Regions from separate parts of the Paracoccus sp. P2 genome, predicted to be linked through region 2. Evidence: riboswitches for the same ligand, from Rfam matches in the RefSeq annotation. Region 2 holds a riboswitch; each other region holds the start of a gene.
What was found. A riboswitch is a leader RNA that binds a small molecule or an ion and turns the genes downstream of it on or off. The one in region 2 is predicted to bind thiamine pyrophosphate.
Positions count from the first base shown of each region.

Region 1: it holds a riboswitch for thiamine pyrophosphate, as region 2 does, so the genes downstream of both, thiD (bifunctional hydroxymethylpyrimidine kinase/phosphomethylpyrimidine kinase) here and ACDP63_RS21295 (TenA family protein) in region 2, are expected to answer to the same signal.
Region 3: it holds a riboswitch for thiamine pyrophosphate, as region 2 does, so the genes downstream of both, thiC (phosphomethylpyrimidine synthase ThiC) here and ACDP63_RS21295 (TenA family protein) in region 2, are expected to answer to the same signal.

Region 1 covers NZ_JBGOSN010000007.1:107,659-110,927, forward strand. Annotated here, with positions in the region: gene ACDP63_RS06985 (FAD-dependent oxidoreductase) at 1-642, opposite strand, end outside; gene thiD (bifunctional hydroxymethylpyrimidine kinase/phosphomethylpyrimidine kinase) at 639-1,466, opposite strand; TPP riboswitch at 1,534-1,637, opposite strand; gene ACDP63_RS06995 (HAD family hydrolase) at 1,824-2,426, shown strand; gene ACDP63_RS07000 (DMT family transporter) at 2,669-3,269, shown strand, end outside.
Region 2 covers NZ_JBGOSN010000055.1:15,255-18,523, reverse strand. Annotated here, with positions in the region: gene ACDP63_RS21310 (M48 family metallopeptidase) at 1-117, opposite strand, end outside; gene ACDP63_RS21305 (TIGR02300 family protein) at 266-586, shown strand; gene ACDP63_RS21300 (NUDIX hydrolase) at 659-1,132, shown strand; gene ACDP63_RS21295 (TenA family protein) at 1,136-1,777, opposite strand; TPP riboswitch at 1,843-1,974, opposite strand; gene ACDP63_RS21290 (AI-2E family transporter) at 2,167-3,269, shown strand, end outside.
Region 3 covers NZ_JBGOSN010000016.1:45,379-48,647, forward strand. Annotated here, with positions in the region: gene thiC (phosphomethylpyrimidine synthase ThiC) at 1-1,467, opposite strand, end outside; TPP riboswitch at 1,547-1,666, opposite strand; gene ACDP63_RS12060 (DUF3100 domain-containing protein) at 2,106-2,921, shown strand; gene ACDP63_RS12065 (hypothetical protein) at 2,926-3,269, shown strand, end outside.

The sequences.
Region 1 (3,269 bases), on a different contig from region 2:
ATACAGGGGGATGCGCGGATGCAGCAGGCGGATGGTGCGGGTCAGCGCCACTTCCGGGCAGCGGATCACCAGCATCTCGCCGCGCACGCCGCGCAGGTCGGAAAGTTCGTCCCTGGCGGCCAGGCCGCGGGCATCGACGACAAGGCCGGTGGGCGTGCCCTCGGTTTCGATGGCGACGCCCTGCGCCTCCAGCCGGTCGCGCAGGGCCAGCAGGGCGGCGCGCGGGTTCAGGTGCGCCTCGGTGGCGAAATGCAGGCCGCGCGGGAAGCGGCCGGCCAGCTCCGGCTCCAGCGCCGCGACTTCCTCGCCGTTCACCGGCTGATGCGCCTCGGTCAGCCGGGCAAAGCGGTCGAGTTCCGCCCGGTCGCGCGAGGGCGCCAGGACCAGCGTGCCGCGGCGGATGACCTCGGCGCCATTCGCCTGCCACCAGTCGGCGGCATCGAGGCCCAGGCGCAGCACCGCCGGCTCGGCGCTTTCGGCCTCGCAATAGGGCGCCAGCATCCCGCCGGCGCGCCAGCTGCAGGCCTGGGATCCGGGCTTGCCGGCCGGGTCGATGATGCGCGGCAGGATGCCGCGCGCCGCCAGTTCGGTGGCGATGCACAGGCCCATGACCCCGGCGCCCAGGATGGTGATCTGGTTCATGCCTGCCTCCAGAACTCGTGGAAATGATGCACCGGGCCGTGCCCCAGTCCGACCGACAATTCGTCGGCGTGGGCGATGGCGGCCTGCAGCCAGCCATGGGCGCGGGTCACGGCCTGCGCCACCGTCAGCCCCTGCGCCAGCCCTGCCGCGATGGCCGAGGACAGCGAGCAGCCAGTGCCGTGGGTGTTGGGCGTCTGCTGGCGCGGGGCCGTCAGGGTCAGCGGCTGGGGCCCGACCAGAAGGTCGGTGCAGCTGTCTTCGGTCGCATGACCGCCCTTCATCAGCACATGGTCGGCGCCCAGGGCGCGCAGCGCCTCGCCCTGCTCGCGCATCTCCTCGGGCGTCGCGGCGGGGGGGCGACCCAGAAGCCGCGCCGCCTCGGGCAGGTTCGGGGTCAGCACGGTCGCCAGCGGGATCAGCTGCTCGCGCAGCGCCGAGACGGCATCGTCCGGCAAAAGCGCGTCGCCGGATTTCGCCACCATCACCGGGTCCAGCACCACCGGCACCGGATTGTCCGCCAGCAGCGCCGCCAGCCGGTCGGCGACGACCGTGATCACATCGGCGCCGCCGACCATGCCGATCTTGACCGCGCGCACCTCGAGATCGCCGAAGACCGCGTCGATCTGCGCCGCGACCATGGCCGGGCTGACCGCCTCGACCGCGGCGACGGTGCGGGTGTTCTGCGCGGTGATCGCCGTGATCACAGAGGCGCCATAGACGCCCAGCGCCGAGAAGGCCTTCAGGTCGGCCTGGATTCCGGCGCCGCCGCCGCTGTCCGAGCCGGCGATGGTCAGCGCGATGGGATGGGGCTGCAATCCCGACATGGCCCGCCTTTCGTTTCGGCCGGGCATGGGGACGCGGGGCGGATGGGTGGCGGCCTGGGATTGCGGGCCGCGTCACTCTACCCTTCCCTACGCCGGCATGACCCGGATCAGGTTCGATGGGTCGGTGCCGGGCACCTCTCAGCCCCGTGCGGGGCTCCCCAAGTGTATGAGTCTTCCGCGTGACACTAGGCCCCGGCGCCCCTTATTGCAAGGGCTGCGCGCGGCCGGCCCGTCGCGGCGCTGTCATGCATCCGTCCGCCTTGCCAGCCAAGATGGCCGGCGGGCGGCGGCGGTTTCGGGCTTTACACCGCCCGGAATTCCGGCCGATCTGGGCGCGGCGAAATGCGGAAGGATGCGATGAAAAGCGTGATTTTCGACCTGGGCGGGGTGCTGATCGACTGGGATCCGGCGTTGGCCTTTGCGGATGTCTTCACCAGCCGGGCCGAGGCCGAGACCTGGATGGCCCGCATCGACTTTCCCGGCTGGAACCGGATGCAGGACGGCGGGCGCAGTTTTGCCGAGGGGCTGGCCGCCGCCCGCGCCGAGCATGGCGACGAGGCGCGGCATCTGGCGGGCTATCTGGCGGCCTTTCCCGTCACCATAGAAAAGACCGTGCCCGGCAGCTGGGCGGTGGCCGAGGCGCTGCTGGCGCGCGGCGTGCCGCTTTATGCGCTGACCAACTGGTCGGCCGAGACCTGGCCGCATGCGCTGGAGCTGCATCCCCGGCTGGGCGGGCTGTTCGCCGACATCCTGGTCTCGGGCCAGGTCGGCGCGCTGAAGCCCGATCCGGCGATCTTTCGGCTGCTGATGGACCGCAACGGGCTGCGGCCCGGGGACTGCATCTTCATCGACGACAGCCCGGCCAATGTCGAGGGCGCCCGCGCGCTGGGCATGGACGGGATTCACTTTACCGGCGCCGAGGCGCTGGGCCGGGAACTGGCGCGGCGCGGGGTGATTTAAGGGGGAGGCTAGTCCGCTTTGCGGGGCGAAGCGGTCGGTCGGCTCTTGATGTTCCTGTCCCACAACGGTTAGAATCCCGGCATCGACCGAGTGGCAACTAGGGTTCCGGGCCGACCCATATGGGCCGCCGCAGGACCGAGCGTTGCAGAGACCGGGGGAGTTCCCTGGCTGCACCCAAGGGACAAAAGCCCAGGGGAGGAGACGTCGAGATCAACCGCGCCGATGGCGCAAAGGGGATCTCAATGACGCTTGCCTCGCTGTTTCTTGTCGTTCTCGCATCCTTCATCCATGCCAGCTGGAACCTGCTGGCCAAACGTGCCGCCTCGGTCGGGCCGGTGTTCGTCTTTGCCTATAATCTGGTCGCCTGCGTCGCTTATGCGCCATGGGTGGCTTGGCTGCTGGTTCAGGGAGGCATCAACTGGACCAGGGAAGGCATCGGCTTTGTTCTGTTCAGCGGGCTGATTCATCTGGCCTACAGCCTCTGCCTGCAACGCGGCTACAGGGTGGCGGACTTGTCGGTGGTCTATCCGGTGGCGCGGGGGACCGGGCCGATGCTGTCCTCGATCGGCGCATTCCTGATCCTGGGGGAAAGCCCGACCGGCACGGGCCTGGTCGGGCTGGTCCTTGTCGTTCTCGGCATCATGCTGATCGCCACGCAGGGAAAGCTTGCCGCACTCACCCGCCCTGGCGGGCAGGCGGGTGTTCGGTGGGGCGCCGCGACGGGCGGGCTGATCGCCAGCTACACGGTGGTGGATGCCTATGCGGTAAAAGCCCTTGGCATCGCGCCGGTGGTGTTGGACTGGTTCTCGAACCTTTTGCGGTTCTTCCTGCTGCTGCCGCTGG
Region 2 (3,269 bases):
GGGCAGGGTCAGCACCACCTCGCCCCCCGCGCGCACCACGCGCAGGGTCATGCGCCGCGCCCTGGCCGAGCGCCGCAGCGTCACCGGGATGTCGCCACCGACCAGAATCCTGTCCATCCGTTCCCCCATCTTGCGAAGGGCCGTGCCTCTGCCCATCTTTCCCCCGCACCACCGGCCGCCCGCAAGGGGGAAAAGGCTTTGACAGCCTGCCCCGGCTGTGGCAGGGGACAGCGGATTTAGCTGAACGCGGCAGAAAGAGAACACCATGCCCAAAGAGGAATGGGGCACGAAACGCCTTTGCCCCCATTGCGCGACGCGCTTTTACGACCTGATGAACGATCCGATGACCTGCCCGGCCTGCGGCGCGGAATTTACCGTGGAAAGCCTGACCAACGGCCGCTCGCGCTCGCTGATCTCGGAAAAGACCGCTTCGCGTGACACGGACCAGACAGATCTGGCCGATGACGAGGATCTGGACGATGACGCCGATACCGGCGATCTGGACGACGATCTGCTGGACGATGACGATGACGGCGACATGTCGCTGGACGACATCGCCGACGTGCCGGACAATGACGACGAATAACCCCCTTTCCTGACCAACCCAGGCCCCGGAGCGCGACCGCGCCGCCGGGGCCTTTTTTTCATGGCAAGGACGATGCGGACCATCGACAGACAGGCCATGCGCGCCATCCTGCTGACCCCGCAGGACCGGGTGTTGCTGATGCGGGTCGATTACGGTGGCGGCGACTGGTGGATCACCCCCGGCGGCGGCGCGGAACCGGGCGAGACGCCGGAACAGACCCTGCGCCGCGAACTGGCCGAGGAACTGGGATTCGCCCTGCCCGCCCTAGGCCCGCTGGTCTGGCGCCGCCGCGTGGCGATGACGCTGCACCAGCGGCGCTGGCGGCAAGCCGAGGATTATTTCCTGATCGAGACCGCCGCTTTCACCCCGGCGGTCCAGGACGCCCCCGAGGCCGGCACCATCCGCGAATTTCGCTGGTGGAGCCTTGACGAGATGCGCCACACATCCGAGCGGCTGGCCCCGGTCGGGCTTGCGCGCATCGTGCTGGACTATCGCGCAAGCGGGCCGCCCGGCAGCCCGCCCGACATCGAAATCATCGAGGACTGACGGCTAAACTGCATAGGCATCGTCGAAAAATGCCAGTTCCAGCGTGACCGCGCGGCGGAAGAAATCCCGCGCCTGCTCTGCGGCCTCGGGTCCGGCGCGGTCGAACTCATCCCGCAGGAAGCCCACGAAATCGCGAAAGAACGGGTTGTCGTGCAGCGTGATCCAATCGGCGTGGACGAAATTCTCGGGCAGCGGCTTAGGCGCGCGCATGGCCCAGTCGAGATAAAGCCCCTCGGCCACGTTCAGCACCGCCAGCACGGCGGGATAGGCACGCGTCGCCGCCGCCTCGCGCATCAGCGCCTGGAATCCCGCCATGGGCGCGCTGTCGGGAATGGCGGCACGGTCCGCCTCGCCCACGCCGAGCGCGGCGAAGGCGCGCAGGAAATAGTCGTTCTCCTCGCCCGAGACCATGCCGGCGAAGCGCCCGAAGCGCAGCCGCGATTCGAAGCGGTCGGCCGAGGCGATGGCCGCGCCCAGAAGCGTCAGGAAGGCGTCGAGGAAACGGTGGTCCTGCACCAGGTAGCGCGCCATCACCGCATCCGCGATGCTGCCGTCGCACAGTTCGCGCACGAAGCGGTGGCCGACGGCGGCGGACCATTCCGTCGCACATTCCCGGCGCAGGGTTTCGAAGAAGCTTTCGGTCATCATGCCCTCATGGCTGGGGCAAGGCCGTCGCTGCGGGCGGCCTTGCGGGTAAGGCCGGCAAAAGGCAGGTCGATCATTCCCATTCCTCCGCCGGCATGATCCGGGTCAGGTTCGAAGGGTCACCGCGCCGCCCGTCGCCAGGTTGCGTAAGGCCAGCGGTTTCTCAGCCCCTTGCCGGGGCTCCCCTTGGTGGCGCCAGACTAGCGCGGAGGGCGGCGGCTGTCACCTCCCGCAGGGCGCGGCGGGCATCGTTCCGCCCACAGAATCGTGAGCCGCGAAATGCGTGGCTGGCCGGGCCCGAGGCGGCATTCCAGCTTGCAGCCGGGGGCCAGATGTTATCTCGTTACGGCAGGGCGGGCACTACCCCGTCCCCTGCCAGGATCGGGACCATGACGACAGGCGAAATGCCGAAACCCACGACCGCGACAGAGCTGAACGATCCCGCCGCACCGCGGCAGAGCCCGAAACAGGTCGGGCTGCGGCTGCACCGGCCTCCCCTGCTGACCAATATCTCGGCCGCGCGCTGGCTGCTGCTGGCCATCGTGGCGGCCTCGATCTATTTCTTCCACGGCTTCCTGGTGCCGGTGCTGGCGGCCATGGTGATCGCGCTGGCCAGCTGGCCCCTGCGCGAACGCGCGGCCTATCAGCTGAACCTGGGCCGCACCGGCGCGGCGACGCTGCTGGTGCTGGTGTTGGTCTGCTTCCTGCTGATCCCCATCGCCATGGCACTGATCTATGCCTTCCGCGAACTGCGCGACTGGATCAACTGGGCCATCCTGATCAACAGCTCGGGCGCGCCGACGCCGGGCTGGATGGTCGAACTGCCGCAGGTCGGCGACTGGCTGGACGAGAACTGGCAGACCTATATCGGCCGACCCGGCGGCATCAGCGAGATCGTGCAGCTGGTCAGCGGCTCGAATATCGGCGCGATCTATCGCGGCGCGGTGACGGCGGGAACGCTGGCCTTCCACCTGGCGCTGACCCTGCTGTTCATGCTGATCACGCTGTTCGTGCTGTATCGCGACGGCGACAAGATCGTGGCGCAGATCGACCAGGTCGGCCGCCGCATCCTGCCCGACCGCTGGAGCCGGCTGTCGCGCGTCGTGCCCGCCACCATCAGCTCGACCGTGACCGGCATGACGCTGATCGCCATCGGCGAGGGGGTGATCCTGGGCGTCGCCTATTGGCTGGCCGGCGTGCCCTCGCCGGTGACCTTCGGGGTCATCACCGGCTTCATGGCGCTGATCCCCGGCGGGGCGCCGCTGTCCTTCACCCTGGTCTCGGCCTATCTGGTGGCCAGCGGCTCGCCCGTCGAGGGGGCGGCGCTGTTCATCTGGGGCACCTGCGAGCTGTTCGTGGTGGACAAGACCATCCGCCCGGTCCTGGTCGGCGGCCCGGTCAAGCTGCCGTTCCTGCCCACGTTTTTCGGCCTGATCGGCGGGGTCAAGACCATGGGCATCGTCGGGCTGTTCGTCGGCCCGGTGCTGATGGC
Region 3 (3,269 bases), on a different contig from region 2:
GATGACGCCGGTCTTCACGTCATCGCGGTCGGGCAGGCCCAGATGTTCCTTGGGCGTGACATAGCACAGCATCGCCGTGCCGAACCAGCCGATCATCGCCGCGCCGATGCCGCTGGTGATGTGGTCGTAACCCGGCGCGATGTCGGTGGTCAGCGGCCCGAGGGTGTAGAACGGCGCCTCGCCGCAGATCTCCAGCTGCTTGTCCATGTTCTCCTTGATCTTGTGCATGGGCACATGGCCTGGGCCCTCGATGATCACCTGGCAATCTCTGGCCCAGGCGATCTTCGTCAGCTCGCCCAGGGTTTCCAGTTCGGCGAATTGCGCCGCATCGTTGGCATCGGCGATGGAGCCGGGCCGCAGCCCGTCGCCAAGGCTGAAGCTGACGTCATAGGCGCGCATGATGTCGCAGATCTCCTCGAAATGCTCGTAGAGGAAGCTTTCGCGGTGATGATGCAGGCACCATTTCGCCATGATCGAGCCGCCGCGCGACACGATCCCGGTGACGCGGTCCACCGTCAGCGGGATGTGGCGCAGCCGCACCCCGGCATGGATGGTGAAATAATCGACGCCCTGTTCGGCCTGCTCGATCAGCGTGTCGCGAAAGACTTCCCATGTCAGGTCTTCGGCCACGCCGCCGACCTTTTCCAGCGCCTGATAGATCGGCACGGTGCCGATGGGCACGGGCGAATTGCGGATGATCCATTCGCGGATGTTGTGGATGTTGCGGCCCGTGGACAGGTCCATCACCGTGTCCGCGCCCCAGCGCGTCGCCCAGACCATCTTGTCCACCTCTTCGGCCATGGACGAGGTGACGGCGGAATTGCCGATATTGGCGTTGATCTTGACCAGGAAATTGCGGCCGATGATCATCGGCTCGGCCTCGGGGTGGTTGATATTGGCCGGGATGACCGCCCGCCCGCGCGCCACCTCGTCGCGCACGAACTCGGGCGTGACGAAATCGGGGATCGCGGCGCCGAAATCCTGCCCGTCGCGGGCCAGCGCCTCTTTCGCGGCCTTGCGGCCCAGGTTTTCGCGGATGGCGACGAATTCCATTTCCGGCGTGACGATGCCCGCGCGGGCATAGGCCAGCTGGGTGACGGCGCTCCCGTCCCGCGCCCGCAAGGGCCGGTGCCGGACGGGAAATTCCGGCGTCAGCCGGTCGCCGGCGACGAAGCCGTTATCCTCGGGCTTCACATGCCGGCCCTGATAGGCCTCGACATCGCCACGCGCCGCGATCCAACCGTCCCGCAGGCGCGGCAGGCCGCGTTCGATGGCGATCTCGGCGGCGGGATCGGTATAGGGCCCCGAGGAATCATAGACCGTCACCGGCGGTTCCGCGGCACTTGGATGCAAGGCTATCTCGCGCATGGGCACGCGAATGTCGGGATGAAGCACGCCGGGCTTGAACACCTTGGTCGAGGCGGGCAGCGGTCCGGTCGTGACCGTCAGGGTTTCTTTGGATGTCATGTCGAGGCTCCTCGCGTCGCAGCATTGGAGACCCAGCACTGACGGGAAGGAAAAGGATGCCCCATTGGTCGCAGCGACCGGCAAGGCATCCGCACCGTCCCTACGCCAGCATGAACTGGATCAGGTTCATAGGGTCCCTGCGCTGCCTCGCGGCCCAGCAGTATCTCAGCCCCTTGTCGGGACACCCCTGGTGAGATGCGCAGCATGCGAAGCGGGGCCGGGGATGTCAATAACCAGAGCGGGCGTTTCCTTTACGCGCCGCCGCGCCCGCGGGCGGGCCGCGCCGGCAACGGCCTCGCCCCGCCGGTCCCGGCGGCGAATTTCGCCGGCGATCACGGCCTGATGCCTTTGGGGCAGCGGGCCAGGGCGGGCCAGGCGGCAGGGTCCGGGAAGCCGGCGCCTCGCCACGCTCCCGGCGACCGGGCGCACCGGTTGAAGGCCGTCGCAGCCGCGGCATTCGCCCTGCGGGGGCGTGCTGAAACGGGCGGCGCTTCCGACCGCTCGATCTGCTCGGAACGCCGCGGCCCGCTGCATGTCGTTGCTGTCCGGGCAACGCGATGTTCCAGTTCGCGGGCTGGTCGATCCTTCACGAAGATTTCATAGTCCGACAAAAACCGCCACAACAGAGAGGAAATCCCATGCGGGAAACCCCTGCCTTCAGCCCTGGAACCTGGGCGTTGCACGGCCTGGTGCTTATCATCGTCTGCATCGCCGAGGCGATCGGCGTCCTGAGGCTGCCCATCGGCATCGCTGCCATCATCCTGCTGCCGATGCTTTATGCCTTTGCCATGGGCATCGTGCTGAATCCGAACATCACCCGCGCGACGAGGCGGTTGCTGACGCCCGGCGTGCAGAAATTCGCCGGCGGCATGATCACCATCGCGATCACCCCCTTCGTCGCCAAGTTCGGCACGACGGTCGGCCCCCAGATCCAGGCCATCATCGACGCCGGCCCCGCCCTGATCCTGCAAGAGATCGGCAACCTCGGCACCATCGCCATCGCCTTTCCCGTCGCCGTCTTCCTGCTGCGGATGGGACGCGAGACCATTGGCGCGGTCTATTCCATCGACCGAGAGCCGAACCTGGCCCTGATCGCCGAGAAATACGGCCTCGACAGTCCCGAAGGCGCGGGCGTCATGGGCGTCTATGCCACCGGCACGCTCATCGGCACCTTCGTCTTCGCCATCATGCCGCCCTTGATCCATGCGCTTGGCCTTTTCGACGTCCGCGCCCTGGCCATGTCCTGCGGCGTCGGGTCGGGATCCATGCTGGCGGCCTGCACGGGCGCCCTCGTCAATGTCGTTCCCGAGCAGAAGGATCTGATCCTTGGCCTGGCGGGTGCCTCGAACGTGCTGACCTATGCCACCGGGCTTTATGTCGGCATGTTCGTCGCCCTGCCGCTGACCGAATGGCTGTTCCGCAAGGCCCGGCCCGAGCTTTACAACCAGGGATGAGATCATGAGCAAGACCGCTGACAACCTGCCCCTGGGCAATGAGGAACTGGACGAGCGCCGGATTCGCATCGGCGAAACCGCGATCCTGCTGCTGATCGCCTGCGTCATCGGCACGATCTCGAACTATGTCTCGACCGGCATCGGCGCGCTCGAAGCCCTGCCGGGGATGGGCTTCCTGTATCTCTGCTCGGTCGTCGGGCTGATGCTGGCCCGGTTCGTGCCGTTTTACCTGCCGGCCGTCGCCTGGGTGTCGCTGATCGCCATCGTCGCCACGATCCCCGGCGTTCCCGGTTCGGGCTGGGTGGTGCAACAGGCCGACAAGATCAACTTCCTGTCGCTGGCCACGCC